4 regions of the Glutamicibacter sp. 2E12 genome follow, and region 1 is predicted to be linked to each of the others. Evidence: riboswitches for the same ligand, from Rfam matches in the RefSeq annotation. Region 1 holds a riboswitch; each other region holds the start of a gene.
The links. Region 1 has a riboswitch for S-adenosylmethionine ahead of ACP3TE_RS02735 (bifunctional o-acetylhomoserine/o-acetylserine sulfhydrylase). Riboswitches for the same ligand answer to the same signal wherever they lie in the genome.
Positions count from the first base shown of each region.

Region 1 (7,318 bases):
CTGATCGGCCAGATCGTTGCCGAACAGCTCGATCCCTGCATTGACCTGAAGCCCGATCTGATCTCGCTCTGCGCAGGCGGCAACGACGTCCTGCGCCCGGGCGGGGATCCAGACAAGATTGCAGATATCCTCGACAATGCGGTAGCCAAGCTCACCGATACGGGCGCCACGCTCTTGCTCTTCACCGGGCCCGATATTCGCGATACCCCGGTTTTGGGAAGCATCCGAGGCAAGGTGGCGATCTACAACGAAAACGTGCGCACCGTAGCCGCCCGCCACGACGCCATCGTGGCGGACATGTGGGCCTTGCAGGAGTTGCACCAATCCCAGATGTGGGCACCGGATCGCCTGCACTTCTCCCCCGCCGGGCACCAGCGCATTGCCGCCATGGCACTGGACTCGCTGAACGTCGCGCATCCGCTGGACACCGAAATCGTTCCGGCCGTGGATGAACGCAGCTGGAGGGAAGCCCGCAAGGAGGATCTGCAGTGGGCGCGCGAGCATCTTGCTCCCTGGGTATTGCGCCGCCTGCGCCACCAGTCCTCCGGCGACGGCATCACCCCGAAACGGCCCTCGGCCACGCCGTTTGCGCAGACCAAGCCAAACGACTCGCTCGGCGCCGGCGACAGCGCCAAGTAGGCATGAAAAGCCTGAAGCAGTTCCACCGACTACTGGCGGAACTGCTTCAGGCTTTGAAATCTTCCCGAGCCCCTTCCGGGGTTCAGTCTCCGAACACCAAGGTCCGAAGCACGCCATCGAGCTGCGTGGCATCGGTCAGGAATCCATCGTGGCCAATCGGCGAATCAATGTAGTGCACCGGTTTTGGCTTGGCCAGCGACGAAGCCAGCTTCACTGACTGCTCAGGAAAGTACAACCGGTCAGTGGTTACCGCGGCAACCACCACGTTGACCTTCGCCAGTCGCGCCAAGGCGGCTTCCAGGGATTCATGGCCGCGAGCCACATCATGGCTCATCAGCGCCTCGGTGAGCACCAGGTAGCTGTTGGCATCGAAACGATTCACCAACTTGCTGGCCTGATGGTCAAGATAGCTTTCCACCTGGTACCGCCCGCGAGGCCCCTCGAGCAGACCCGTTGGCTTCTCGCCATCCTGCGGGTTGCGCGAGAAACGGGTTTCAAGCTCGGCCTCGGAACGATAGGTGATGTGGGCCAGGCGGCGAGCCAAGCCAAGACCGGCGTCCGGGCGCGCATCGTTGCCGTAGTAGTCGCCATTGCAGAAGTGCGGATCCAACCGGATGGATTGGGTTTGCACCTGTGCAAAGGCAATTTGCTCGGCAGTCGCCTGCGCGCTCGAGGCCATCACTACGAGGTTCTTGACCTGGTCGGGGAACTCGACGGCGTATTCCAACGCGCGCGCACCGCCCATCGAACCGCCAATGACCGCATGCCAGGAATCGATTCCCAGTTGCTTGGCCAGCCGCGCTTCAAGGCGCACCGAGTCCTTGATGGTGACGAAGGGAAAGCTCGAACCGTAGGGCAGGCCCTGGTCGCCCAAGGACGAGGGGCCGGTGGAACCATTGCAACCACCCACCATGTTGATGGACACGACAAAGTACTCATTGGTGTCAACCGTGGCGCCGGGGCCTACGAGCTCTTCCCACCAGCCGGCGCTTTGCGAATCGCCTTGCGCAACGTGGGCGTCACCGGTGAGCGCATGCATCACCAGCACCGCGTTGGAGCCATCAGCTGCTAGCGTCCCCCACGTTTCATAGGCCAGCACCACGTCCGGAAGGAATCCACCGAATTCGAAGTGGTGCTCCCCCACGGACTTACGGCGCAAAATGCCGTCTTGTCCGCCGGCGAGCTCTTCGGCGCGCAGAGTATCTTCAGTAGTCACAATGGATGCCATGCCTAGAGGGTTTCCTGCAGTTCCTTGTTCTCGAGGGCTGCAACAGCTTGGAAGCCCAGTTCCAGATCGGCCAGAATATCCTTGATATTCTCCAGTCCGACGCTCAGCCGCACCAGTCCCGGGCTCACGCCGGCCGCAACCTGCTCCGCTTCGGAGAGCTGGGCATGGGTGGTGGAGGCCGGGTGGATGACCAAGGAGCGCACGTCGCCGATGTTCGCGACATTGGAGTGCAATACCAGTGCGTCCACGAAGGCCTGGCCGGCTTCCGAACCGCCCTCCAGTTCGAACGCGATGATCGAGCCGGCGCCCTGATCGCTGTACTTCTGCGCACGCTCATGCCAAGGCGAGGACTTCAGGCCTGCGTAAGCGACCTTCTGCACTTCCTCGCGGGCTTCGAGCCAATTGGCAACTTCTACGGCATTCTGGCCGTGGCGCTCAATGCGTAGCGACAAGGTTTCCAGGCCCTGCGCGATCAAGAACGCGTTGAACGGCGCAACCGAAGAACCCAAATCGCGCAGCAACTGCACGCGGGCCTTGAGGATGTAGGCCAGATTGGCGCCCAGGATGCCGTTGACACCCAGGTCGCGGGCGAAGACCAGGCCGTTGTAGGACTCGTCCGGGGTGTTGAAGCCCGGGAAGCGGTCGGCGTCCTTGGCGAAGTCGAAGTTGCCCGAGTCCACGATGACACCGGCAATGGCATTGCCGTGGCCGCCAAGGAACTTGGTGGCCGAATGGATCACGATATCCGCACCCCACTCGATCGGGCGGATCAGGTACGGGGTGGCCAGGGTGTTGTCCACCAGCAGCGGCACGCCAGCTTCGTGGGCGATCGCCGAGATGCCCTCGATGTCCAGGACGTCCTGTCGCGGATTGGAGATGGTTTCCCCGAAGAAGGCCTTGGTGTTCGGACGCACCGCGGCACGCCAATCATCCAGGTTGTCCGGGTCCGAAACGAAGGTGACCTCGATGCCCAGGCGCTTGAGCGTGTGCTTGAGCAGGTTCTGGGTTCCGCCATACAGGCTGGGGCTGGCCACCAGGTGGTCGCCGGCTTCGGCCAAATTCAAGATAGCGAAAGTGGTGGCAGCCTGTCCCGAGGAGAGCAGCAGTGCTCCAACGCCGCCCTCCAGGTCAGCGATGCGGGTTTCCACCGCGTCGGTGGTCGGGTTGCCGATACGGGTGTAGATCGGCTCCAGTTCCTGCAGCGCGAAACGTGCAGCAGCGCTCTGGGCGCTGGGGAAGACGAAAGAGGTGGTTTGGAAAATCGGGAGAGCCCGTGCTCCGGTCGTCGGATCCGGGGTCTGGCCGGAGTGGATCTGACGGGTTTCAAATGACCAGTTATTGCTCATGGTTTCCTCCAAATAGCGTTTCATGACTATGGGGGTACGCCACTGAAAAGACACCGACAGGAAGCACCATATCGTGACGACTTCCAGGGGTAACCCGCGCTTGTCCTTGATGCCTTGTGCGTTCAAGGGCCAGGTCTTCACCCGGGGCACCCCACCGCGGTTGGAGGGTTGCCGCCCAGTAAGCCGGGGCTTGTTACTGGGACTCATGACCTGGTACCAGTTTGCCCGAAAACCGAAGATCTTTGCAACGCAAGGGCTCGTCATTGGACTCAATCGGTCATATTTCGCGAATATTGCAGGTTCATCGCAGAGTATTCGATAGCATCACGGCACTTAGGTGTGCCTAAGTAGAGACTCGCATCACATGTTGCCATGATGGGCACATGATGAGGCTAGATCACGTAAGTTATGCATGCGGCCCGGACGGGCTGTTGCCAACCGCTGAAAGAATCTCCGAGTCCCTTGGACTGGAATTCGTCAAGGGCGGCGTGCATCCACGATTCGGAACACGCAATGTCATCTTCCCGCTCAAGCATGGCCAGTACCTGGAGGTGGTTGAAGTCCTGAACCACCCGGCCAGCGACAAGGCACCCTTCGGACAGGCGGTTCGCGCCCGTTCGGAGCTCGGCGGCGGCTGGATGGGCTGGTGCGTCTCGGTGGAAGATCTATCCAGTGCCGAAGACCGCTTGGGCCGCAAGTCGGTGCCGGGCAACCGGAAGTTCCCTGATGGCCGCGAACTGACCTGGCAGCAGATTGGCATCAAGGGCCTGATCGCCGATCCGCAGTGCCCGTACCTGATTTCCTGGGATGAAGGATCCGAGGAGCTGCATCCGTCCAAGGCGCTGGAACCTGCCGGCGCCATCAGCCAGATCGCCATCGCCGGCTCGCGTGAACGGGTGCTGGATTGGCTGGGCCAGCCGCAGAACGTCAATTTGGGCGCTGTCACCATGCAATATGAAGCGCCGAATGGCACTCCGGGCATCATGTCGGTTACCTTTGAGACCGAGTCCGGAACCGTGGTGCTGTAAACAGTTCCGCAGAGATCGCAAGTAGGCGGGGACAATGGCGTCCCCACCTACTTTCTTTTCGTTAAGGCCGGTCCAGCCGCTTCCCCAGGACCGCGACGTGCTGGTCTTCGAAGCCCAGCCGTTCATAGAAATCGATGACGGCAGAGTTCTCCTCGCGGACCATGAGCTGCACCTTGGGCACGCCGAGATCCCGCAGCCACAGGACAGCGGCATCCACCAGCGCCCTTCCCAGGCCGTTGCCCTGCCGGCACGGATCCACCGCAACATAGTAGAGCCAACCTCGGTGGCCATCATGGCCAACCATCGCAGTAGCCATGAGTTGATCGTTCTCAACGATGGACAGCACCGTGGAAGTAGGCTCGGCCAAAGCCCGTCGGGCGTCGGCGAGCGCATCATTCCACGGACGAGTCAGCCCAGTTGCTTCCCACAATTCAACTGCTTGGCGAAGGTCCTCTTCGCGCAGCACGGTAATCTGCATTGGCTCAGCTTACCGGCGCTACTGGCCGATTCCGATGGCCGGCCCGACCAAGGCGTATCCCACGAAGCCGATGGCATCAAGCAGGAAGTGCGCGATAACCAGCGGCATCACCCGCCCGTACTTCTGGTATACCCAGCCGAAGACGACGCCCATGAGCATATTGCCGATCATCGGCCCCACCCCCTGGTACAGGTGGTAGCTGCCTCGGATCATCGCAGAACCAATAATCGTGCTCCACAGGCCCAGCTTCAATTTCTTGGCGTAGGTGAACAGGAATCCGAGCATCAGCACTTCTTCGAGGACTGCATGACGTGCAGCCGACAGCAGAAGCACTGGGACGCTCCACCAATAATCGCCAAGATTCGCTGCTGACAGTGCCGTGGTGACGCCCAGTGCCCGCCCAGCGGCATAGACGCCCAGCGTTCCTACTCCCATGGCCAAGAACATCCCCGCCCCGAGCAGTGCGTCCTTGCCCGGCTTGCGCATATCGAAACCGATGTCCCGGATAGTTCGTCCGGTCGTGCGCTTCATCAGGTAGAGCGCGAGCACGACGGGAACCAAGGCAAAGAAGATGTCCAGCAGCTGGTAGGAGAAATCAAAGAACTCGCGGGTGCTCAGCGGGTTGTTCAGCGATGTAGTCTGCTCGCGCAGCGGCGCCCGGGTGACCTTGTCGGCAAAGCTCAGCAGCGAGTAGACCGCGCTTTGTCCCAAAGACAGGGCAAGAACCAAGACGATCTCGAATTTGAGGGTCTTGCGGGTTGCTGTCTGCTTAGATTGTTCAGCGTTCACGTTTCCGATCATAGGCTGATCTGGCTGTGCGCGTACTGAGCAGCCACGTGGCAAACCTGCGATAGCCTGAGGTTGAGACCACCAGCAAGCTGAACGAGAAGAGTGCGAGTGAGCCGTCCTGCCACCATTGGAGAACTGCAGATTGCCCGTCAGCTCTGCCCCGATCTTTCCTGGGAAGATGCGGCCGTGAACGAAGGCGGACAATTCCACAAGGTGGTCATTGGCAATCCGCAAGCGGTGATTCGCATGGCGCGCACGCCAGCGGCCACGGAGCAGATGCCCCGTTCCGTCAAGCTGCTGTCTTTGCTGGAGGGCCAGCTCAACTACCAGATTCCGGTGGCGGTCTCCGAGATCCTGCACGTCGACGGACTCAGCTCCGTGGCCATGTCTTTCATCCCCGGCAGCGCCCATGAACCGCATTACGGGGATCCGAAGGTGCTGGGACAGCTGGTCAAGGATTTGGCCGAGCTGCCGCTGGAGCCGATCAGCGAGCATCTGGCCAAACCGTTTTCATTCCGTGGCGAATGGACCCAGGCCAGGCAGCAGCAATGCTTCGATGCGCTGCCCGAGGAACTGCGAGGGCCTGCTACCGAGCTCTGGGCCCAGCTCGATATCCTGGCGCAGGTTCCTGCGGGCTTAGTCCATGGCGACTTGGCCGGCCACAACATGCACTGGATCGGCGAGAAACTGGTTGGCCTCTTGGATTGGGACCTGGCCGCTGCGTGGGACCCGGCTTTGAACACCGCTTACCTGAGCCTGTGGCATGGATTGGAAATGGCGGATTTGATTGCTCCCAGCGCAGAGGAAGCATACCGGGCCAAAATCTGGTTGGGCCTGATGAGTCTTGAACGGCTATCGGATACGCTCTCGCGCACCGACAACCCGAAGATGGGCAAGCTCATGCGCAAGATTGGTCCGCGCATCCTCACCGCCGCGCAGACGGTACGGAAGTGAGCTCCTCGCTAACCATTCATCCCATCGCGACAGCATTCTCACCAACCAGAATCCGATATCGAACTGTAGCTTCCTAAGCGAGGAAAAATATGACCCTGAAAAACGCATTCGCTCTCATTGCCCTCGTAGGAACTTCAATGGCGTTCACAGGTTGCTCCCTCAGCGATTCCAGCAGTCCTCCTCCACCAGGTACAGATTCGATGATGCCGCTGCAAGACCATGAGCTGGCTGCCATCAGCACAGAAATTGATAGGAAAGACCAGAATATCTCCCTTGCTATTCCGCTCCGCGGCGGCAAATATACGGTAGTGCTCGAATGCTCGGGCGAAGACATGTCGTCCAGCATCGCATGGCAAAGCGATGAGAAACCTGACAAAGGAGAAGTCAGCGTTCCCTGCACCCATGACGGCGCAAACGCCCGCGAAGAGATTTCTCTAAACGGCTACTCAAGTTCGTTCACTTTCGTCGCAAGAGAGTTGCAAGGACACGAACTTACGGTATCAATTGCCTCAAACGCGACTTAGCACTTGGTGATGATCCCTCCCGATGTCTTCGTCTATCAGGATCTAGCGAAACATTATTTTGTTCAAACGCGTTGAAAAAGCAAAATGCCCACCCGAGCACGATGCTCAGGTGGGCATTTCGGCGTATCGTCTCCGATACAAAGAATATCTAGTTCAGTGCTGAGATGGCTGCCTCGTAGTCCGGCTCGGTGGTGATCTCCGGGACGATCTGGTTGTAAACAACCTTGCCGTCTTCATCCAGGACTACAACCGAACGGGCCAGCAAACCAGCTAGTGGACCGTCAATCTGGGTCACGCCATAGTCCGAACCGAAGTCGGAACGGAAGACCGAA
Region 1 is NZ_CP188297.1:588,969-596,286, forward strand. Features, by position in the region: gene ACP3TE_RS02725 (SGNH/GDSL hydrolase family protein) at 1-639, shown strand, start outside; gene metX (homoserine O-acetyltransferase MetX) at 722-1,867, opposite strand; gene ACP3TE_RS02735 (bifunctional o-acetylhomoserine/o-acetylserine sulfhydrylase) at 1,870-3,213, opposite strand; SAM riboswitch class IV at 3,305-3,424, opposite strand; gene ACP3TE_RS02740 (VOC family protein) at 3,597-4,241, shown strand; gene ACP3TE_RS02745 (GNAT family acetyltransferase) at 4,303-4,719, opposite strand; gene ACP3TE_RS02750 (CPBP family intramembrane glutamic endopeptidase) at 4,738-5,520, opposite strand; gene ACP3TE_RS02755 (phosphotransferase family protein) at 5,617-6,462, shown strand; gene ACP3TE_RS02760 (hypothetical protein) at 6,552-6,986, shown strand; gene tpx (thiol peroxidase) at 7,135-7,318, opposite strand, start outside.

Region 2 (7,318 bases), 680 kb from region 1:
TCGAGCAGCTTGTAGACCACCTCGAGGTACTCATCGGCGTGGTTGTAGCGCTCGTCGTGCTCCATCTGGTCTTCCTGGCCCATATTGCGGGCGGCCGAGGGAAGGTAGCCGGTGACGACATTCCAGCCCACGCGGCCGTTGGTCAGGTGGTCCAGGGTGGCCAGGCGGCGGGCGAAAGCGTACGGGTGCTCATAGGCGGTGCCCGCGGTGACGCCGAAGCCGAGGTTCTCGGTCACGGCGGCCATGGCGGAAACCAGCATCATCGGGTCGTTGACCGGTGCCTGGGCGCCGGAGCCCAGCGGGGTGACGTTGGTGCCCTTGTACACGTCGTAGGTGCCCAGCACGTCGGCGAGGAACAGTCCGTCGAACTTCCCCTTTTCCAGCACCTTGGCCAGGTGCGTCCAGTAGCCCAGGGTGTTGTAGGTCGAGGCCTTGTCCTGCGGATGGCGCCACAGGCCCGGCGACTGGTGCACCACGCAGTTCATGTCGAATGCGTTGAATAGGATCTCGCGCTTGTTCTCGCTCATGGCTTTGCCCCCATAGGTCGGTAATCGTGGAAAGTTGCTGGTTTACGTCGCAGGCCCTCAAGCCCGCTGGGTCGAATCTTCGCCGGTGACGGACAGCCGCTGCGGCTGGACCCCGTTGATCTCGTAGTCCCCGACGATGCGCGCCTTGTAGATCGCCGGGTTATGGGTGGCGATGGTGCGCGCATTGCGCCAATGCCGGTCCAGGTTGCAGCCGCTTCTGGTGGAAGAGGCTCCCAGTGCGTCGAAGAGCTTGCTGGTCACGCCGATGGCCAGTGGCTGCACCACGGTTTGCGCGCGGTTGGCGGCCAGCTCGCATACGGCGTAGCGTTCCTCGTCGTTCAGTCCCGGATCGCCCAAGGCGGCTTCAACTTCAAGGACTGCGCCGATCACCACGGAGTCGGCAGCGAAGGACTCCGCGGAAACTTCGCCCACCAGCTGGAGGACCTGGGGTTCCTGGTATACCGGCACCCCGGTTCCAGTGGTGAAGATGCGGGTGCGTGCCTGCACCGCGTGACGCAGGTCGTTCAATGCGGCGCGGGCGATGCCTGCCTGCACGGCCATGAGCACCAGCTGGAAGATCGCCGCTTCGGAGTCATTGGTCTGCTGCGGCATGAAGCAATCCACCGGGACCTGGTGGAATTCGGTAGTGCCGGTTCCGGTGAGGCCCTGGCCGAACCCATCCCAGTCGTCGAGGATCTTGACGCCGCTGCGCTGGGTGGAGACCACGGCGATCTGGCGGCCGGCGAGCTCCGGGTGGGCCACGGCAACGGTGGTCCAGTCGGCAAAAATGGTGCCGGTGCAGTAGTACTTTTCACCGTCGATCACCCAGCGCCCGTCCACGGTGCTGGCCTTGGTGTTCAAGGTGCCCAGGGCGTTGCCACCGCGTTCGGTGTAGGCGTTGCCGATAATCTGCCCGGCAGCGATGCGAGCGACCCACTTCTTGCGCAGCTCTTCGTCCTCCAGCGCCAAGACGTTCTCGACGAATGCGATATGCGCACGCCACAGCTGGCCTACGTGGGAGTCCGCCTCGGACAGCTCGATGAGCAGACGGAAGACATCCACCAGCCGTGCGCCGTAGCCCCCGTCGGCAACGGAAAGGCGCAGCGCACCGAAACGCTCGCGATTCAGCAGGCCTACCTGCTCGAAAGGAAGCACGCGGTTCAAGTCGCGGTCCTTGGCTGTCGCGGCGATCTGCGCAAAAACGGGACGGAAAATTTCGGCCAGCCGGTCGTATTGCTCATCCGCACTTGGTCCGGGGGTGATTTTCAGCAATTGCCTGGTCGGCAGCTGTTCTTCAAACTTGTCCAGGTCCATTGTGGTGGCCTGCGAAGGGTCACTGAGCTGGTTGAAGTCCAGTCCGAGGGCATTGTGCGATTCACCAATAGGCATCAGGGTTCTCAATTCTTTCCATCGGTCCTGGCGGTAGCACCGTCCCGCTATTGGGGTGGTTGCTGCGGCGTCGTGGAGCCAGATCTCTCAGCCGCTCTGGATGGGTCGTAATTCATTTGTAACGGTAATAAACCGGCGTTTCCAACCCGCGAAGTCACATTTCGTCCCAGTGCCGGCAGTGCCCATCTTCAAATTTCACAGCCTAATCCGCGTCCTGCCGAAGATGAGTTGCAAAGTTTTGCTTAATGTCGAGCAAACCGGCCTGCAATAAAATAAATAACGAAATTTCTGGGCAATGTGACGTAGTTGTCGAAGATTTTTTCATATTACGCAAGATTTGCGTTCAAATCGTTCGACTCGTTGTAATGGACACGTAACCATCCCGAGCGGCCGAGAGATCTGGCTCCACGACGCCGCAGCAACCACCTTTGGAGTTTTGCTCTGCAGGCCGGTGCTACCGCCAGGAACGATGGAGATGAACATGACTCTTTCCTTTGCAGCGCCCGAGGCAGCTCCCGTTGCCTCAGCTTCAAGCGCCCTGGACGTGCAGTTCAGCAACGTGTCGCGAACCTTCACCACCAAGATGGAAAGCCGCACCGTTCTGACCGATATCAACCTGCAAATTCCAGCAGGTCAAGTCGTGGCCATTCTTGGAGCCAGCGGTTGCGGAAAATCCACGCTGCTGCGTTCAGTATCGGGCTTGGACCACCCCACCACCGGCACCATCCGCACCGGCACCCGCGAGGTCACCGGCATCAACGAGTTATGCGCCGTTGCCTTCCAGGAGCCCCGGCTGCTGCCATGGCGCTCGGTTCGCCAGAACATTGCACTGGGCCTGGCACCGGAAACCGATAAGCGCGCCGGCAACTCGCTGATCGATGAGTTGATCGAGCTGACCGGTCTGAGCCATGCAGCCAGCTTGCGCCCACGCGAGATCTCCGGAGGCATGGCGCAACGGGTTTCGCTGGCTCGCGCGCTGGCTCGGCGCCCGGGTGTATTGCTTCTTGATGAACCCTTCGGCGCCCTCGATGCGCTGACACGCTTGAAGATGCAGGATCTGCTGCTCTCGATTCACGCATCGTTCCCCACCACTGTTCTCATGGTGACCCATGATGTGGACGAGGCGTTGACTTTGGCTGACCGCGTGATTGTTCTGGGGCGAGGCGCTGGGCATAGTGCAGCGGGCGTCATCGAGGATCTGTCCATCTCAGCTGTGCATCCACGCCGGCATACCGATGAAAAGTTCGTTGCAGATCGCCTGCACCTATTGCGCCTGCTCGGCGTCGACCCAACCAACCATTAGTCCCGGCCACGCCGTGGGTCCCGAACCATTCGTCCCCTTTGCCTTTTCACCTACACCGCTTGCACGCACAATTCTAGGATTCTCCATGCTTTTGAACCGTCTCACCCGCCGCACTGCATTGTCCGCCGCCGCCTTGATCGTTGGCGCAGTTGCCCTGACCGGCTGTGCTGGCGAAAACGCTACAGCCTCCTCGGATGGTCAGACCCTGTCCATCGACTTTGCCACTTACAACCCGCTGAGCCTGGTACTCAAGGAAAAGGGATGGTTGGAAGCAGCCGCCAAGGAGCAGGGCGTAAATGTCGAATGGATCCAGTCCGCTGGTTCCAACAAGGCCAATGAAGCTCTTCGCGCCGACGCAATCGATGTTGGTTCCACAGCCGGTTCCGCTGCGCTCCTGAACCGTTCGAACGGTGCACCCATCAAGACCATCGCACTGTATTCGCAGCCGGAATGGGCGGCCCTGGTAGTGGATAAGGACTCGAAAATCGAGTCCGTTGAAGATCTCGCTGGCAAGACCGTGGCCGCTACAAAGGGCACCGACCCATACTTCTTCCTGCTGCAGGCGCTGGAATCCGCGGGCTTGAGTGAAGCTGACATCAAGCTGCAGAACCTCCAGCATGCCGATGGACGTACCGCCCTGGCCAACGGCTCGGTTGATGCCTGGAGCGGTTTGGATCCGATCATGGCCGCTGCCGAAAAAGACGGCGCGCAACTGGTTTACCGGAACTTGGATTTCAACACCTACGGTGCGCTGAACGCTCGCGAAGACTTCATTGAGCAGAGCCCCGAACTCGCCCAGCTCGTTGTCGATGCCTACGAAAAGGCTCGTGGCTGGGCAGCTGACAATCCCGAGGAAACCGCAGAAATCCTGGCCGACGTAGCAGGGCTCGAACCAGGAGTTGCTGCCACCGTCATTGAGGAACGCTCCAATCTGGACGTTCCGGCAGTTCCCGACGCCAAATTCACTGGAGTCCTGAGCAAGATTGCTCCCACGCTGGTCGCTAGCGGCGATGTCTCGGAGCAGGAATCCGTTGATGAAGCTCTGGAAACCCTCATCGATGACCAGTTTGCCGTCAAGGCAGACGCAACAAAGATCTCCGGAGAGTAACCAGCCATGAGTCCCTCTAACGTGGCTGGAACCCGCGGAAGCCAAACACCTGCCAAGCAGAAGGCCAGCATGGCCGCAACGATCCTGCGTGCCCCGAAATGGCTGCTTGCGCTGGTCTTGCCGCTGACCACCCTGGCTGTGTGGCAATTTGTCACCGTTACCGGAATCGTTGCTCCGTGGACACTGCCAACTCCGGGTTCAGTGGTTTCTGCTGCCATTGAGCTCTTCCAGGATGGCGAACTCGGAAAGCACATCGGCATCTCCACTCAGCGTGTTCTTCTCGGTTTCGCCTTCGGATCATTGCTGGGCTTGGCGCTGGGTGCGCTTGTCGGACTGTCCAAATTGGCAGATGCATTTCTGGGACTGAGCATCAGCGCCCTGCGTGCAGTCCCTTCCTTGGCTTGGGTTCCGCTGCTGGTGCTCTGGATGAAAATGGGTGAAGATTCCAAGGTCACACTCGTGATCATTGGTGCCTTCTTCCCGGTCTTTACCACCGTCGCCTTGGCGTTGCGCCATGTCGATGCCCACCTGGTCGAAGCAGCCCGCTCCTTCGGGTTGAAGGGATTGAAGCTGCTGCGCACCGTCCAGCTGCCCGCAGTGGTCCCTTCGATCTTCTCCGGCCTGCGTTTGGCACTAGCCCAAGCTTGGCTCTTCCTGGTCGCAGCCGAACTCCTCGGCGCGTCAATGGGCCTTGGCTTCTTGCTCACCGACTCGCAGAACAACGGCCGATTGGACCGCCTGATCATGACCATCGTGCTGCTGGCCGTCTTTGGAAAGATCACCGATGCCCTGCTGTCGATAGCAGAACGCTGGGCTATCAAGCGCTGGACCTGAAACCGGACCCGCTAATACCCGCTAGTACCCGCTAGTACCCGCTGACAAAGCTACCCCTCACCAAAGAAAGTTTGCGATGACCACCGAATTGGCAACAACCTCAACTCAAGTTTCAGAGGCAGCACGCCAGGAATTCTGGGACGAAGCGGCGAACCTCTTGGATTGGGACATCCCGTGGCACACCACCAGCCGCATCATTCCGGCCGATCCGGATGCCAAGCGCGGACCGGAAATTTCTTGGTACCTCGGCGGCAAGCTGAACGCCGCAGTGAACTGCGCCGACCGCCATGTAGCTGCGGGACGCGGGCAGAAGGTCGCACTGTATTTCGAAGGCGAGCCCGGAGACCGGGTAGCCGTCACCTACAAGAATTTGCAGGAGCGGGTCTCCCAGGCAGCCAACGCCTTGGAATCCCTGGGTGTGGTGAAGGGCGACCGCGTGGTCATTTACCTGCCGGTGCTCATTGAAACAATTGTCATCACCTTGGCTTGCGCCCGCATCGGCGCCATCCACTCGCTGGTCTTCGGCGGGTTCTCCGCCGAAGCGCTGAGGTTCCGCGTGGAGGACACCAAGGCAAAGGTCCTGGTCACCACCGACGGCCAGTTCCGCCGCGGCACTTCGGTTCCGGTCAAAGGCAACGCCGATGCGGCCGTTGCCGGCGAGAACGAAATCGAAAAGGTCCTGGTTATCCGCCGCACCGGCGACGAAATCCCGTGGACCGAAGGCCGCGACATCTGGTGGCATGAGGTGGTTGATACCCAGTCCACCGAGCACCACGCGCAGGCATTCGATGCGGAAACACCGCTGTTCATCATGTACACCTCGGGAACCACCGGCCAGCCGAAGGGCTTGGTGCACACCACCGGCGGGTACCTGACGCAGGCGGCCACCAGCTACAACCTGCTGTTCGCCAACCCGGACGAATCCCAGCGCGCCAAGGACGTGCACTGGTGCACCGCCGACCTCGCCTGGGTCACCGCGCATACCTACGAGATCTACGGCCCGTTGGCCAATGGCGTCACCCAGGTAATCTACGAGGGCGTCCCCAACGCCCCGCACCCGGGCCGCCACTTCGAGGTCATTGAACGCTACAAGGTCACCAGCTACTACACCGCTCCCACCTTGGTCCGCTCGTTGATGGGCTGGTTCCCGGACGGCATCCCCGCTCAATACGATCTGTCCTCGGTGAAGATCGGCGGCACTGTGGGTGAAGCCGTCAATCCCGAGGCATGGAAATGGTTCCGCCAGCAGATCGGCCGGGACAGCGAAGCAGGACTGCCGATGGTTGACACCTGGTGGCAGTCCGAATCCGGCGCGACCGTGCTTTCCCCCCTGCCGACCGATGGACATTTCAAGCCAGGCTGCGCCGCACGCGCGCTGCCGGGCATCTCGGTGGACATTGTTGACGATGGCGGCCTGAGCGTGCCGGCCAACCAGCAGGGCAATATTGTCATCACGCGCACTGGCCCGTCGATGGCCCGTACCGTATGGGGCAACCCGACGCGCTACTACACCAGCTACTGGGAACAATACGTAGAGCAGGGCTGGTTCTTGGCTGGCGACGGTGCCCGCTTCGATGAGGACGGCGATATCTACATCCTGGGCCGCACCGACGACGTGATCAATATTTCCGGCCATCGGCTTTCCACCATTGAAATCGAATCGGCATTGGTCACCCACCCCGGCGTGGTGGAAGCCGGCGTCTGCCCCACCCCGGATTCCAAGACCGGACACGCTGCAACTGCCTTCGTGGTACCGCTGGACAAGACCCTGGTTGCCGAGTCGCCTGACGAGCAGCTCGTTGCACGGCAGGCCGAATTCATTGCTGAACTCCGCAATACCGTCGCGGTGCAGATCGGCCCGATTGCCAAGCCGCGGGAAATCGTCTTGGTTCCAGATGTGCCCAAGACCCGTTCGGGCAAGATCATGCGCCGCCTGCTCACCCAGCTGTTCGAGGGCACCACGCTCGGCGACACAACGAGCCTGCAGAATGAGCCGTGCATTCCGGAGATCAACGCGATCTGCCGCGCGCGCGGCTAATCGCTGCTCCCAGGCCCCTTGGGGTTAAACAAATGAAGCTTCTTCCCCGGCGGGGGAAGAAGCTTCATTTGATTTGCCGGTTAGGAATCCCCGGTCGTTGGCTTCTGGCTCTGGCCATC
Region 2 is NZ_CP188297.1:1,267,499-1,274,816, forward strand. Features, by position in the region: gene ACP3TE_RS05865 (LLM class flavin-dependent oxidoreductase) at 1-527, opposite strand, end outside; gene ACP3TE_RS05870 (acyl-CoA dehydrogenase family protein) at 585-1,916, opposite strand; SAM riboswitch class I at 1,932-2,023, opposite strand; SAM riboswitch class I at 2,291-2,392, shown strand; gene ACP3TE_RS05875 (ABC transporter ATP-binding protein) at 2,398-3,219, shown strand; gene ACP3TE_RS05880 (aliphatic sulfonate ABC transporter substrate-binding protein) at 3,305-4,327, shown strand; gene ACP3TE_RS05885 (ABC transporter permease) at 4,397-5,161, shown strand; gene acs (acetate--CoA ligase) at 5,238-7,199, shown strand; gene ACP3TE_RS05895 (BCCT family transporter) at 7,280-7,318, opposite strand, start outside.
Region 2: linked by a shared signal. The riboswitch ahead of ACP3TE_RS05875 (ABC transporter ATP-binding protein) and the one ahead of ACP3TE_RS02735 (bifunctional o-acetylhomoserine/o-acetylserine sulfhydrylase) in region 1 are both predicted to bind S-adenosylmethionine.

Region 3 (7,318 bases), 1.2 Mb from region 1:
TTCCCCGGTCACCTCGCCGGTGTGCAGCGCCTGCGCAGTTTCATAGGCTCCCTGCAATGCCGTCGACACTCGTTCCACCGTTGCCGCGGCAGCGAAGGCCGCCGCGGAGACCTCGCCGATCACCTGCAGCAGCTGCGGGTCTTCGGCCGCCACATTGGCCGCGGCATGGCTGAAGGTCCGCTTGCGCGCCTTCAGCTCGGCGGCGAAGTCGCGCTCGGCTGCTTTGGCGGAGCCGGCCAGGACAGCGAGCAGCACCTGCTGGTAGAAAGCTGTCTGGTACTTGAAACGCGTATCGAAGTCGATGAGGTCTTCTTCGGCGACAATCGCGTCGGTGAAGGTGGAGGTGCCGGTGCCCGTGGTGCGCTGGCCGAAGCCATCCCAGTCATCGGCCAGCTCGACGCCGCGCTGGTGGCGGTTGACTGCGGCGATCACGCGCTTTCCGGTGTCGGTGCGCTCTGCGTAGGTATCGAGCCAGTCGGCGAAGATCGAGCCGGTGGAGTAGTACTTGGTGCCGTTGAGCTTGAATCTTCCCTCGCCGTCCGGGGTGACCTTGGTGATCACGTCCCCGACCTTGACGGTGCCGACCTCGGTCCAGGAGTTGCCCACCAGTTCTCCCGCCACGAAGCGGGCCAGCCACTTGTCGCGCCCCGGACCGGGGGCCGCAACCAGACGGTCCTCGACGAAGGCGAAGTGCGCGCGCAGCGCTTGGGCAATATTGGAATCCGCCGCCGCGAGATCCACGAAGAGCTCGAAGAGTTCGGGCAGCGTAGCACCGGCACCCCCGTGCGATTCCGGGACCCGAACCGCGCCAAAGCCGGCAGCGGCCAGGTCCGCGACCTGCTGGAAGGGCAATTCGCCGGTGCGGTCGCGTTCAGCTGCACCCTGCGCAATGCGCGCGAAGAGCGGTGCGAAGCGGTTTTTGAGGCCTGCGAGTCGATTGCCAGTTGCAAGTACAGTCATCGTTCAGTCCAATCCGGGAGAAGTTTTCTTAGGTGTACAGCGAGAGCGGCTGGGACTCTCCGCGCAGGAAGTAGGCGCCGACCTCGATCTTCTTGTAGTCCACTGGGTCGTGCAGCGAATGGGTGCGCACATTGCGCCAGTACAGGTCCAGACCCACCGAGTTCGCAGTCGAAGATGAACCGGTCACCTCGAAGATCCGGTTCGCCACATCCACTCCCACCTCAGTGGAGACCACCTTGGCTTCAGCAATTTCCACGGCCAACGCCGCTCGTTCGGGCTGGGTGACTTCCCCGGCCTTCGAGAGCAGGGCATCGAATTTCCGGCCCAGCTTCTCGGTCAGCGCCGCCACTGCTGCAGTGCGGGCTTTGAGCTCTCCGACGGTGCGCTGGAAGATCGGGTCCTGCGAGTAGGTCTCTGCCTGCGAGAACAGCCAGGCGTTCTTGCGGCCCAGCAAGATCTGCTTGCCGCGCTCCAGTGCTCCCTGGGCGATGCCCAGGTAGAAGTTGGCGAAGGCCAACTGGATACCGGGGGTAAGCAGGGTGGAGACCGGTTCATCGGTGACGAATCCCAGCAAGTCCCCTGCTTCGAGCCGCACGTTGTGGAACTTCAAGGAATTCGACGCGCTCAGCCGCTGTCCCAGGTAGTCCCAGTCGTCAACGATTTCCAAGCCATCGATATCGCGTGGCAGAACCAACGCGAGAATCTGCCCGTCGTATTCTCCGCCCTGGACCAGCGCGTTGATGACGATGACCTCGCCAACACCGGAACCCGTGGAGAATCGCTTGGCTCCATTCAGTCGGTAGCCGTCCCCTTCGGCGCTCAGCGTCAAATCCGGATCAACTGGATTCACCGAATCGCCCCAGAGCCAGCCACCTTCCACGGTGCGCTGCCACCATGCCCCTTGCGCTTCTGCTGGGGCGTAGAACGCAATGCCGGACTGGTTGATGTAGTGGTAAGCCAGCAACTGCGAGATGGAGCCATCAGCTGCGGCCAGTATGCGGACCGCTTCGAAAGCCGCTTCCCAATGGGCTCCGGCTCCGCCGAATTCTGCAGGCACCAAGAGATTGAGCAACCCGGCTTCGCGCAGCAGCTGCACTTCGGCGAAAGGCTGGGCGTTCTTTCGGTCGCGTTCGAGCGCGTCAGCCGCCAGCTTGTCAGCTACTTGCTGGGCGACGTCGCGCCAATGAGCCAGTTCAGCTTCATCAGCAGTGCCGGTGTAGGGCACGCGCGGCAATTGGGTATCCAGTACAGTCATCTTCGTTCTCCTCTTGGGCTATGGATTCCGAAGGATGCAGAAAATCTGCGGATCCATCGAACCTGGCGTTAGCACTACCTGCGGAGTGCAGGCTTGCTGCGGCGTCTCGGAGCCAGGCCTCTCAGCCGCTCTGGATGGGTTGTGCTCCGAGTCAAGCATTACTGGCAGGTCCTCGGGAAGGGCGCTGTCATGCGGAGGAACAGCAGGACAAAATACGTCATCTTCGCGCCTTCGCCCTGCCGGAAAACGGGCGGATAAGACGTCATATGACCTTCGCATGACGCAATTGGCATGCTGGAACTGGATTTCAAAGGCGTTCCCCTAGGCATCGATTGGGAACACAGCGTGGATCAGGGCACTTCCATGCGACCGCATTGAATGGCCATTCAAGATCAATCGGCAGAAGAGGCGGCAAGTGGATCCAGCAGGCGTGATTGCCTTCATGTTCGGGTTGCTGAGCATAACGCTGGTCGCAGCGTTCCTCGCCCCGATGGCACGGGACCGGAAGCTCGCTCGCAATGCGGCGATCGGCATCAAGACGCGCCACACCTTGGCCAGCGATGGGGCCTGGCTCGCCGGGCATCAGCAGGCTGCGCCCCTGCTTGCCGCGGCTTCCTGGGCCGGTTGGGCGGCATTGGCCAGCGCAGCAGTTCTCTGCCTGCTGGGCCAATTCGGTTTCGCCTTCGCCGCGACCGGAGCCGGCTACCTGGCCGCCATCGCGTTGCTGGTGATCTCGACTGCCACAGCGAATAAGGCCGCGCGGAGCTTCCCGGCGGCAGGCCTGGGCTAATCCAGCACTGCTTAAAGCAACGGATCGCGCCATCTGCCGATGGCGCGATCCGTTGCTTTCTTGGAAGGCGTGCTGCTAAAGCAGTACGGCTCCCAGGACCAGTACAGTCAGGAAACCCGCGGTGCCCTGGATGGCGGTAGCCACGCTCAGGGTCTTGTAGGCGGTGATCACCGGAATGCGGCTGAGCTGCGAGACGACCCAGAAGTAGGAGTCGTTGGCGTGCGAGACAACCATCGCACCGGCGCCTACTGCCAATACGGATAGCACCATGCCCAGCTCCGAACCCAAGCCCAGGGAGCCGAGCATCGGAGCGACCAGCGCGGAAGTGGTCACCATTGAGACGGTGGACGAGCCCTGGGCGGACTTCAATGCAGCGGCGATCAGGAATGGCACAGCCAGGCCCAAGCCCAGTCCGCTGAGTGAATCCGAAAGAATCGTGGTCAGATCCGACGCGGCCAGGACCGCGCCGAAGCCGGCGCCGGCACCGGTGATCAGCAAGATCGGAGCAGCGGTGCGTACAGCTTCGTTCATCTGCTCATTGAAGACCGCCAGCTTGCTGCCACCGCTCAAAAGAAAAGTCGATGAGATCAAGCCGAAGATCAGCGCAATAACTGGCGTCCCCAGGAAGGAAAGGATTTCCAGGGCAGCGCCTTCGCCAATCGGGTGCGAGGGCAGCTTCGCAATGGATGCGGCACAGATCAGCACCAGCGGAACCAGGATCGGCATGAAGGCTAGCGCCGGGCTGGGCAATTTTCCGAAGCTTGCACGCAGCTGCTCATAGTCGAGTTCGGAGATGTCATTGTGGTCGTCGCTTGGCAACGGGGTCCATTGGGACTTGTTGAAGCGGCTGGCGTAGGCCAAGCCGGCAAGTGCCGAGATGGCCGCAACGGGCAATCCGACTGCGATGATCAAGCCCAGGTTATCGGCAATGCCGATGCTTTCGGCTGCGGCCAGCGGGCCCGGAGTTGGAGGCACCATGGTGTGGGTCGCGTACAGGCCGGTCATCAGGGCGATGGAAGTTGCCAGCCCGGAGACCCCGGTACGCAGGGTGATGGCTTTGCGCAGCGAGTTGAGCACCACGTATCCCGAGTCGCAGAAGACCGGAATGGAAACGATGTAGCCGATAATCGATAGCGTCAGGTTGGGGAACCGGGTACCCAGGACCTTGATCAGCGCATCTGCCATGGAGATCGCGGCGCCGGATTTCTCCAGGATGACACCGATCATCGTTCCGAACAGGATCACCAGTCCGATATTTCCCATGGTGCTGCCAAAGGCCGTGGTGACCGTCGAAGCCACGTCGGCCAGCGGAATCCGGTAGGCGAAGGCCGCCAGGATAGCTGCGCCAACGAGGGCGAGGAATGGGCTGATCTTCAAGCGTGCTGTGACCATCACGATGGCCACAACAAGGATCAGCAGAACAAGCAGTTCGTACACGGCGGGTTGGCTCCTTTGCCAATATCGGTAGTTCAATGCGCCCAGCCCGCAATGGCTCAACGGGTGGACCAGCCCTATCGGCAAAGCTGCTCAAGGCTTTGCCCGTTGGGCTAGATGCCACCGTGCCACCCCGGTTTCGGGCGCAAAGATCGATCATCCTGCCAATACTAGGAAAAGTGACCCCGAATACCTATGGGCACACGACCACATTTGCCTGGGTTCGAAAGAGCCAATGTGTGCAAACACCCCACCCTTCCCAGCCCCGGCGCCAGCTCCCCTAGTTTCCAGGGCCTAGAAAACATGCAGCTGGCCCAAGGCCACTCTCGCGTAGATGGCATGCTGGAGTTTCAGGGATTCGCTGGACCGCCGAATATCGACGCCGCTGACCTGGCTTATCCGTTCAAGTCTTTGCACCAAGGTATTGCGGTGAATATGCAGATCCGTGGCCGCTTGGCTCATCGAAGCAGCTGTCGCAACGACCAGCAGGGTTCTGGCTTGTTCCTCATTGAGCTGCATCGCTGGGGCAGCTGCATGTTCCAGGCTGCGGGCTGGGGTGCGGGCGATAGCCACAGCAATTTCCCGGCTCCACATGCGGCGCCGCGCGTGGGAAGGCACGAGTGCCGGATAGCCCAACAATACGCGCAGCACTTCGGTTTCGGCCATGAGATCCTCGGCCTTTTCGACAGGCGCGGAGACCAGGAAACGTTCCTGGTCCATGCGCTCGGGAGCGAAAGCTGTCTCGCTGGCAGCGCAAAGCCTCCAGTACGCGCCGGAAAGGCTAATCCATGACGTGCGGTGATGATCCTTCGCCGGCTCTTCGAGCGACGGATCCCCCACGCTTCGGGGCAGCCAAGCTTCAATGCATTTCGGCCCGCGCAAACCATGCGCTGCGAGCGAGCGGTCGATCACTTCAGGCGCAACGCGACCGGCGATCAACGCAGAAATAATGTCGCGGGCTTCGGTCTCGCGCCGCGCGCTGCGAGAGTGCTCGCGTTCCTGGGCAAAGAGCAATTGAACGGTCAGTGCAATCAGGCCGGCCAGCGGTTCCACCTCGTGGGGAGCTCCGGTCACGCCCACAACGCCGCAGAGCTGGTCGTTCAGCACCAGCGGCACATTGACCCCGGGCTGGGTTCCGGCCGAGCCGTCGGCCTGGCTGACACGGATGATGTTGTTGCGGCGGATCGCCTCTGCGCTGCCGTCGTGGTGGGTACCGATACGCGCAGCATCCGTAGAAGCAATGATGACTCCGTGAGCATTCATGATGTTCACATTGCGGTTGATGGTCGGCGCAATCGTGTCGACGACTTTCTGCGCCAACGCGCTAGCCAGCCGGGGTTGCTCCTTTTCGCTCATGAGCTCATCCTATCGGCCCGGGACTGCGCAAAGCAGTCCCGGAATAGAACATTGCCGCTAGCCGAGCTTGACGGTGACCGACTTCAGCGAGGTGTAGGCCTCGATGCCTTCACGGCCATTTTCGGCGCCCCACCCCGACTGCTTGAATCCGCCGAACGGCATGTTCGCATCCATGCCGGCACCGGTATTCACCCTGACGTTGCCGGCCTGGATTTTCTTGGCGAAGGTCAACGCGCGGGAAATGTCCTGGGTGAAGATCACCGAATTGAGACCGTAGTCGGTGTCGTTGGCCCGGCGCAGCACCTCGGCCAGCGAATCCTCGTCGCCGAAGGTGCTCACCGAGAGCACCGGCCCGAAGATCTCATCCTTGGCGATGGACATGTCCGGACTGACATTTTTCAGCACGGTGGGCTGCACGAAGAATCCTTCTTCGCCTTCGGCCAAGCCACCGGCAACGAGTTCCGCGCCATCAGCGATGCCCGCCTCGATGTACCCCAGCACGCGCTCGCGCTGCACCTGGGAGATCAGCGGGCCCAGCTGGGTTCCTTCTGCCAGGCCAGCGCCCAGCTTGAGGTTCTTCGCGAATCCGGCGATGTCTTCGATGACCTGGTCTGCGATGTCTTCGTGGACATACAGTCGCGACCCTGCCGCGCAGACCTGGCCGGAGTTGCCGAAGATGCTCATGGCGGCGGCCGGAATGGCCTTGTCCAGATCCGCGTCGGGATAGATCACCACCGGGGATTTGCCGCCCAGCTCAAGGCTCAGCCGCTTGAGATTGACCGCTGCCGACGCCAGCAGCTTCTTGCCTACCGCGGTGGATCCGGTGAAGGAGAGCTTGTCGACATCCGGATGGTCGGCGAGCGCTTGGCCGGCCACCGGCCCCAAGCCCTGGACCACGTTCAGCACACCGGCCGGGATGCCTGCTTCAAGCGCAATCTGCGCCATGCGCACGGCGGTCAGCGGGGTCAGCTCCGCGGGCTTGAGCACGACGGTGCAGCCGGACGCCAGCGCCGGAGCCACCTTGGACAGCGCAATGGTGAAGGGGACATTCCATGGCACGATCAGTGCGGCCACACCCAAGGCTTGGCGCTGGGTATAGGCGTGCCAGGTTCCTGGCAGGGAAATATCGCGGGTTTCGCCGTTGAGCTTGGTGGCCCAGCCGGCGAAGTAGCGCAAGGTCTCGATGCCCGCGGGCAGCTCGCCAAAGCGGGCGATGTTGAAGGGCTTCCCGCAGTTCAGGGACTCCAGGGTAGCCAATTCATCGAGGTTCGCTTCCAATGCGTCAGCGAAGCGGTGCAGCGCCCGCTGGCGTGCTGCCGGGGTCATTTCTGCCCAGGGCCCGGACTCGAACGCTGCACGGGCGGCAGCTACTGCGCGGTCGATGTCCGCTGCGGTGGCAGCCGTCGTCTCGGTCAGCAGCTGGCCAGTGGAGGGATCGGTTACCGGCAGCTTTTCCCCCGAGCCAGCGACCTCCTGGCCATTGATCACCAGCGGAAGGGGCGTGGCCGCCAAAGCGGCGCGAA
Region 3 is NZ_CP188297.1:1,747,589-1,754,906, reverse strand. Features, by position in the region: gene ACP3TE_RS08205 (acyl-CoA dehydrogenase family protein) at 1-960, opposite strand, end outside; gene ACP3TE_RS08200 (acyl-CoA dehydrogenase family protein) at 989-2,215, opposite strand; SAM riboswitch class I at 2,266-2,356, opposite strand; gene ACP3TE_RS08195 (hypothetical protein) at 2,631-3,005, shown strand; gene ACP3TE_RS08190 (GntP family permease) at 3,081-4,442, opposite strand; gene ACP3TE_RS08185 (CdaR family transcriptional regulator) at 4,734-5,795, opposite strand; gene ACP3TE_RS08180 (aldehyde dehydrogenase family protein) at 5,853-7,318, opposite strand, start outside.
Region 3: linked by a shared signal. The riboswitch ahead of ACP3TE_RS08200 (acyl-CoA dehydrogenase family protein) and the one ahead of ACP3TE_RS02735 (bifunctional o-acetylhomoserine/o-acetylserine sulfhydrylase) in region 1 are both predicted to bind S-adenosylmethionine.

Region 4 (7,318 bases), 670 kb from region 1:
CCGCGTGAAGCGATCTGGGTTGCCGGCCGCAGAACCTGTTTCAGGTTCTGCGAACCCCAATTATCCAGTGCGCGCTGCCAGGTGGCCACTGTCCCGGGCACGCCTACTGCCACACCACTGGTGACCAGTTCCGGGGTGAAGTTATACGGTTCGCCGGTTCCAGGATCGATGAAGGCATCATGCCCAATGCCTGCCGGGGCGGTTTCGCGGCCGTCGATGGTGCTGACCTTGCCCGACTTCGCATCGTAGTGCATGAAGTATCCGCCGCCGCCAATGCCTGCGCTATAGGGTTCGGTGACGCCCAGTGCCGCCGCGGTTGCCACAGCCGCATCGACAGCGTTGCCTCCCTTGCGCAGGATTTCGATGCCGGCAGCGGTGGCTTCCGGATCGACCGACGAGACTGCGCCTCCAGTGCCGATGGCGGTCGGGTCCTTCTGGGTGTGCCGTGGTTCGGCGCTCGCCGGAAGCGCTGAGAAAGCTCCCAGGCCCAAGGCGATGGCTGCCGCGCAGGCAACTGATCTTAAACGTACTCGTGGCATGCTTTGATCTCCTCTGCAGGTGGGGATGAAGTATGCGCAAATTTACGGGAGCGGGAACTCGCCGCGCGGTTGTGACACGCAGCACCATGGGTTTGCGCGGCAATTTCGGCATTGCCGCGCGAATATTCCGGGTTGTGACGCGTTAAAGCGGCGGGCAGGCACCGCGGCCTCGATCGCCGCCAATGCCTGCCCGCTGGAACCCTAGTGCACCTGGGCTACTTGTCCAGGTTGTCCTTGATGACTTTGCCCAAGGAAGCCGGGGCGCGGCCGATCAGCTGAGCCAGCTCCCCGGAGTCCACTTCCAGCGCTCCTTCTCGAATGCGCATGTCGGTATCGACGAGGATGTGCGCGAACGGTCCGGGGACGCCGGCATCAGCGTAGATCTTTTCCAGTTGCCCTGGATCCATTTCCTGGTAGGCGATGTCCTGGCCGGCGGCAGCGCCAACCGCGCCAGCAAGCTGGGCGAGGGTGAATGGCTTATCGCTGCCCAGCTCGTAGATCCTGCCGTTCTGGTCCTCCTCGGAAAGCAGCACGGCCGCAGCGGCATCCGCATAGTCTGCACGGGCGGCAGCGCTGATCTTGCCATCGCCGGCGGCACCGAGCACCGTGCCGCTGTTGAGGTAGCCCATCAGCTGGTCGGTGTAGTTCTCGATGTACCATCCATTGCGCAACAGCACGTAGTCGATGCCGGATCCGGCCAGCAGCCGTTCGGTGGCGATGTGCTCGTCGGCGAGCTTCATGCCGCCGGACAGGGCGTTGGCAATTGAGGTGTAGGCGATCAGCGAGACATCCACGTGCTTGGCCGCGTTGATGACGTTCTCATGCTGGGCAACGCGCTGGCCCACCTCGCTGGCCGAAATCAGCAGCAGCTTGTCTATGCCTTCGAGTGCGGACACGAGAGTTGGCTGGGCGTTGTAATCGGCAACGCGGGTTTCCAGGCCTTTGCCTGCCAGTGGTTCCAGCTTCTGCTCGGAGCGGCCAATGGCGACCAGATCACCGGCATTCGCCCCGCGCGCCAGCAGCGCGTCGATGACTAGATTTCCAAGCTGTCCGGTGGCACCGGTAATTGCGATCTTCATGGGGTCCTCTCGTTGGTCTGCATCTGCTACAACCACCGTAGGCATCGCTGAATTCCCCACCCAAGATTGCTGGCACAAGCCAGCGAGAGATGGGCAGAAACTGCAAGGCTTTCGTCACAAAGAGGGGAAGTAGCGAAATGTGTCAGATTGCTACGTGGATTATTGCGTGATTTCAGCGTGGATCCGTCCGGACTATGACTTGATGACGCCGATTGAAGTAACGTTTGCCGGCCTGCGGGCGTGGACTCCAGACTTGAATTGTTCGGCTCGTACAACCGAACGCACACCATCCAGAGCGACTGAGAGATCTGGCTCAACGACGTCGCAGCAACCACCCGAGAGGGAGCGGTGCTACAGCCAGAACCGATGGAGTACTTTCACTTCGCGACGGAAAATCTGTGGAACGCAGATGATTTTCGCGAAGTGCGCTCCGCATAACCAAGCACCAAGGGAGCGATGATGATTCGTCTTGAAAACGTAACGACCGCCTTCGGCAAGGGCCAAGATCAATTCACGGCCGTCAAGGATGTCTCGCTGGAAATCCAGGCCGGAACCATCCATGGAATTATCGGATTTTCCGGTGCAGGAAAGTCAACGCTATTGCGCAATATCAATTTGCTGCAGCGTCCCACGTCGGGCCAGGTCATCGTGGATGGCGTCGAACTGACCGGGCTCAGTGAAGGAGACCTGCGAAAGCAGCGTCATGAGATCGGGATGATCTTCCAGCACTTCAACCTGCTGAACAATCGCACCGCGCAACAGAACGTCGAGCTGAATCTGAAGTTCGCTGGTGTTCCGAAAAAGCAACGCCGTGAACGTGCGCTGGAAGCGCTGTCCATAGTGGACCTCGCTGACAAGGCTGCCGCCTATCCAGGACAGCTTTCGGGCGGCCAGAAACAGCGCATCGCCATTGCCCGCGCGCTGGTCACCGAGCCCAAGGTCCTGCTGTGCGATGAGCCAACCAGTGCCGTGGATCCTAGAACGACAACGTCGGTGCTGCAATACCTCAGTGACATCAACGCCAGCCTTGGCATCACCACAGTCATCGTCACCCACGAGATGAACGTTATTAAGGCCATTGCCGACAAGGTTTCGGTCATGGAAGACGGAGCGGTAGTTGAAGAGTTCGCCCTGAGTTCGTTGCGAGAACCAGGCTTTGAACCAGTGACGCCAATCGGCCGCTACCTGATCAGTGACGAACTCACGCTTAACCGCCAGCCAAAGCAGGACCAAGCCGTCGCTGCCACCGTAGCCCGCGTATAGAGAACCTGGATTACCAATGAATTTCACGTCAGTAGTGCTAGCCACGAGCAACGGCAACGCAGCAGCTTTCAGTTTTGACCGCATCATCGAACTTGCCCCGGAAATCTGGGTCGCCATGGCGCAGACCTTTGCGATGCTGCTGGTTTCCATCCCGATCGCGATTCTCCTGGGAACCCCGCTGGGCATTTGGCTTTACTCGATGTCTCCCAACGGTTTGCGCCCACGTCCGCGACTGCACCGAATCGTTGACGGGCTGGTCAATACAATCCGTTCCTTCCCATTCCTCATCCTGCTGATCGCCATCATCCCGTTCACCCGATTCGTTGTGGGAACTACCATTGGCACCGCGGCGGTTATCGTTCCGCTGACCATCAACGCGATCCCCTATTTCGCCCGGTTCGTGGAGCAGAACATCAGCCAGCTTGGCAATGGCGTTGTCGAAGCAGCACAGGCCATGGGCGCCACCCGGGGACAGATCATCCGTGAAGTGCTGCTGATCGAAGCCAAGCCTGCACTGCTGTCTTCCATCACCATCATGACCGTCAGCTTCATCTCGTATTCGGCCATGGCCGGACTGGTCGGCGGAGGCGGTATCGGCGACTTCGCAATCCGCTACGGCTACTACCGCTATGAAACCGGAGTCATGCTGCTAGCCATCGTGTTGATGATCCTGCTGGTGCATGCAGTTCAGTTCGTCGGAACTCGGCTATCGCGCGCCGCTGACAAGCGCTAAACACAAAACCCGCTCAACTCGCATTTCAGCAAAGGACAACACCATGGCATTCTCTCGCCGCACCTTCTTAACTTTCACCGCCGGCTCCGCCGCACTCCTCGCGCTGGCTTCTTGCGGCCTGGCAGGTGGACAGGCCGCCGGCACCGGTGACAAGACCATCAAGGTTATTGTCACCGAATCTGCCCCATCGCAGGAACCAACCAAAATCGCACAGAAGCTGCTGGCCGAAAAGGGCTGGACTCTGGAGGCTACCTATGTCACCGACATCGTGCAGCCGAACCACGTGGTGTCCAATGGCGAATACGATGCCAACTTCTTCCAGCACGGCGCTTACCTGGAACAGTTCAAGAAGGATCAGAACGTCGACGTGGAGCCGGCCTTCTACATGTACAGCTCGCCTGCCGGCGTGTATTCGAAGAAATACGACGACATCAAGGACCTGCCCAACGGTGCGACCATCGCACTGCCTGTGGATACCGCCAACAACGGACGCGCGCTGGCCCTGTTGGATAAGGCCGGTGTCCTGAAGGTAGCTGAGGGCAAGAGCGTGATTCACTTGTCGCAGAACGACATCCTGGAGAACCCCAAGGGCTTCAAGTTCGTTGAGGTAGATCAGCAGTCGCTCTCAAAGACCCTGCCTGACGTGGATGCCGGGTTCCTTTTCGCCCGGCTCGGCGCCGAGATCGGACTGAACCCGAAGGACGCACTGCTCTTTGAAGAGGAAGAAGAAGCGCTCCCGTACATCAACATCATCGGCGCAAAGCCAGGGTTTACGGACACCGAAAAGGGCAAGGCGCTGGAAGAGGCCTACCACTCCGATGAGGTGCGCGAATGGTACGCGAGCTACCTCGACGGTGCGTTGGGCACTCCTTGGGACCGCGATCTCGAAGCGGACTTCGCCACCTGGAATAAGTAGGCCCTTGGCCCCACGACGCTGAACTTCGGCGTTGTGGGGCTCCACATTTTCCGACTCCTTTACTCAAAGTATCGACGTTCTGCAGGGAGAACCCATGACGATGATCGCCGCGCCCGCAATCGAAAGCCGCTACCAGGAACTTCTGGAGCGATTCCAAGCGGTCTTTGCCAGAATTGCTGAAGGAAGCTGTGAACGCGAGCAGCAGCGCATCCTGCCGTTCGAGCAGGTGCAGTGGCTCAAGGATGCCGGTTTCACCACGCTGCGCGTGCCAGAAAGCCATGGCGGTTCGCCTATCAGCCACGAGCATCTGTTCCGCTTGCTGATCGAGCTGGCCGCGGCGGACTCGAATGTGGCGCACCTGCTGCGCAGCCACTTCTCCTTCGTCGAAACCATCTCCCTGCAGTCGGCAGAGTTCCAGGACCGCTGGTTCCCGCGTGTGCTTGCCGGGGAAATCTTCGGCAACGCCGCGACCGAGCGTGGCGGCAATGCCCTTGGCACCACCAATACCAAACTGGTCCGGACCGGGCAAGGCTGGGTGCTGCGCGGCGAGAAGTACTACACCACTGGCTCGATCTTCGCCGATTGGGTAGTGGTCATGGCGACCACCGACGGGATTGAGGGGCGCCAATACGCCATCGTCGATCGCCATGCCGAGGGCGTGGAGATCCTTGACGACTGGGATGGCTTCGGCCAGCCGCTGACCGGTACCGGCACCGCGATATTCACTGACGTTGCGGTGGAAGAAGCCAATATCATTCAGCGCAAGATAGCTTCCACCCTCGAACCTGCCTTCTTCCAGCTGTGCCTGCTCGCCGTACTGGCAGGTATCGGCAAGGGGGCCCGCAATGCCGCAGCAGGCATCGTTGCCAACCGCACGCGAACCTTCAACACCGGCTCCGGTGCGCTGTTCAAGGATGACGTGCAGATCCAGGAACTTGTCGGCCGTTTGGCGGCCAATGTCTTCGCTGCAGAGAGCATCGTGGTCACCGCAGCCCGGGAACTGGATTCGGCGCTCGACGAGGATCTGGGTTTGGACCCGCAAGCGGCCTACCTGCGCGCAGAGCTTGCCGTCCAGCAAGCCCACGTGGCCACGCCGAAGCTGGTCCTGGACGCCACCAGCGAGCTCTTCGACGTCACCGGGGCCTCGGCGATTTCGACCTCCAAGTCGCTGGACCGCTTCTGGCGCAATGCCCGCACGGTGGCCACCCACAATCCGGTGGCCTTCAAGGCACGCTCGGTGGGGGACTACTTCATCAACGGCACCATTCCTACTGGTTTGAACTCGATCGGCGAAGCAAAGGCAGGAAAATAATCATGGGTACTTTCAACGAACGCCCGCGCTTGCTGCTTTCGGCCTTCTTGATGAACACCTCTAGCCACATCCTTGGCGGAATGTGGCGCCACCCCGAAGCGCAGCAGCATCGGTTCCATGAACTGGGCCTATGGGTTGACTTGGCCAAGAAGCTGGAAGAGGCCAAGTTCGATTCGCTGTTCTTCGCTGACGTGGTTGGCCTTTACGGCGAGCATGAGGGTGGTTGGGCATCGCACGTACGAAAGGGACTGCAGGTCCCCAGCCATGATCCGCTGGTCCTGCTTTCGGCATTGGCCGCCAGCACCAAGGACATCGGCCTGGCGATGACCAGCTCGGTCATCCAATCCCATCCATTCCAGTTTGCCCGGCAGATCTCCACCCTGGATCATCTCTCGCAGGGGCGTGTGGCCTGGAATATCGTCACCAGCGTACTGGAAAATGCGCACCGCAATTTCGGCGGGAAAGAACTGGTCGGGCATGATGACCGCTACGGTTGGGCCGAAGAATACGTGGACGCCGCCTACAAGCTGTGGGAGGGCTCCTGGGAAGAGGATGCCTTGCTGGCCGACAAGATTTCCGGAATCTACGCAGATCCGGCCAAGGTCAACAAAATCAACCACCGCGGCGACTACTACTCCATTGACGGTCCGCACCTGGCACTGCCAAGTGCCCAGCGCACCCCGTTCCTGTTCCAGGCTGGTTCGTCGGCACGCGGTTCGCAGTTCGCGGCCACTCACGCCGAGGCGACCTTCCTCTTTGCCCCGCACGCACAGTACGTGGCGAAGAAAAATGCCCAGCTGATCGAGCACCTGGCTGCTGCCGGACGCGGCCGCGATGACATCAAGGTCTTTGCCGGCTTGTCCTTCCTCGTCGGTTCCACCGAAGCTGAAGCCAAGGCATTGGAAGCCGAATACGAAGAGTACCTGGACTTGGACGCCATCATCGCGCACATCGGCGGCGGTATCGGAGTGGATCTGGGCGGACTGGATCTGGATACCCCGATCGGCCAGATCCAGACCGAGGGTGCGCAGGGAGTACTTGAAGCAGCCCGGGCTTCGGTGCCCGGCGGCAATCCGACCCTGCGCGACTTGGCCTACTACCGCGCCAAGGCACAGCAGATTTCGGGGACCCCGGAACAAATTGTCGATGAGCTCGAACGCTGGCAGGATGCTGGTATCGATGGCCTGAACGTGATGAATCATGTTCTTCCCGGCTCCTACGACAACTTCATTGAAGGAGTGCTGCCCGAACTGCGCCGCCGTGGCCTGGCCCAAAGTGGATATGCAGAGGGCAGCCTGCGCCAGAAGGTCTTTGGCCGTGGCGATTACCTGCCCGCGCATCATCCGGCGGCTAAGCACCGCGGGGCGTTCTCGCAGAACAGCGCGGCAGCCACTGGGAAAGCGGTTCAGCTGCAGCAGTGAATTCCGAACGCTTGGAAGGCCAGCGGTGTGAGCGGTTCCTGCCAATTGGACGTAC
Region 4 is NZ_CP188297.1:1,256,418-1,263,735, reverse strand. Features, by position in the region: gene ggt (gamma-glutamyltransferase) at 1-539, opposite strand, end outside; gene ACP3TE_RS05850 (NAD(P)H-binding protein) at 755-1,618, opposite strand; SAM riboswitch class I at 1,902-1,991, shown strand; gene ACP3TE_RS05845 (methionine ABC transporter ATP-binding protein) at 2,075-2,881, shown strand; gene ACP3TE_RS05840 (methionine ABC transporter permease) at 2,898-3,614, shown strand; gene ACP3TE_RS05835 (MetQ/NlpA family ABC transporter substrate-binding protein) at 3,658-4,530, shown strand; gene ACP3TE_RS05830 (acyl-CoA dehydrogenase family protein) at 4,625-5,842, shown strand; gene ACP3TE_RS05825 (NtaA/DmoA family FMN-dependent monooxygenase) at 5,845-7,263, shown strand.
Region 4: linked by a shared signal. The riboswitch ahead of ACP3TE_RS05845 (methionine ABC transporter ATP-binding protein) and the one ahead of ACP3TE_RS02735 (bifunctional o-acetylhomoserine/o-acetylserine sulfhydrylase) in region 1 are both predicted to bind S-adenosylmethionine.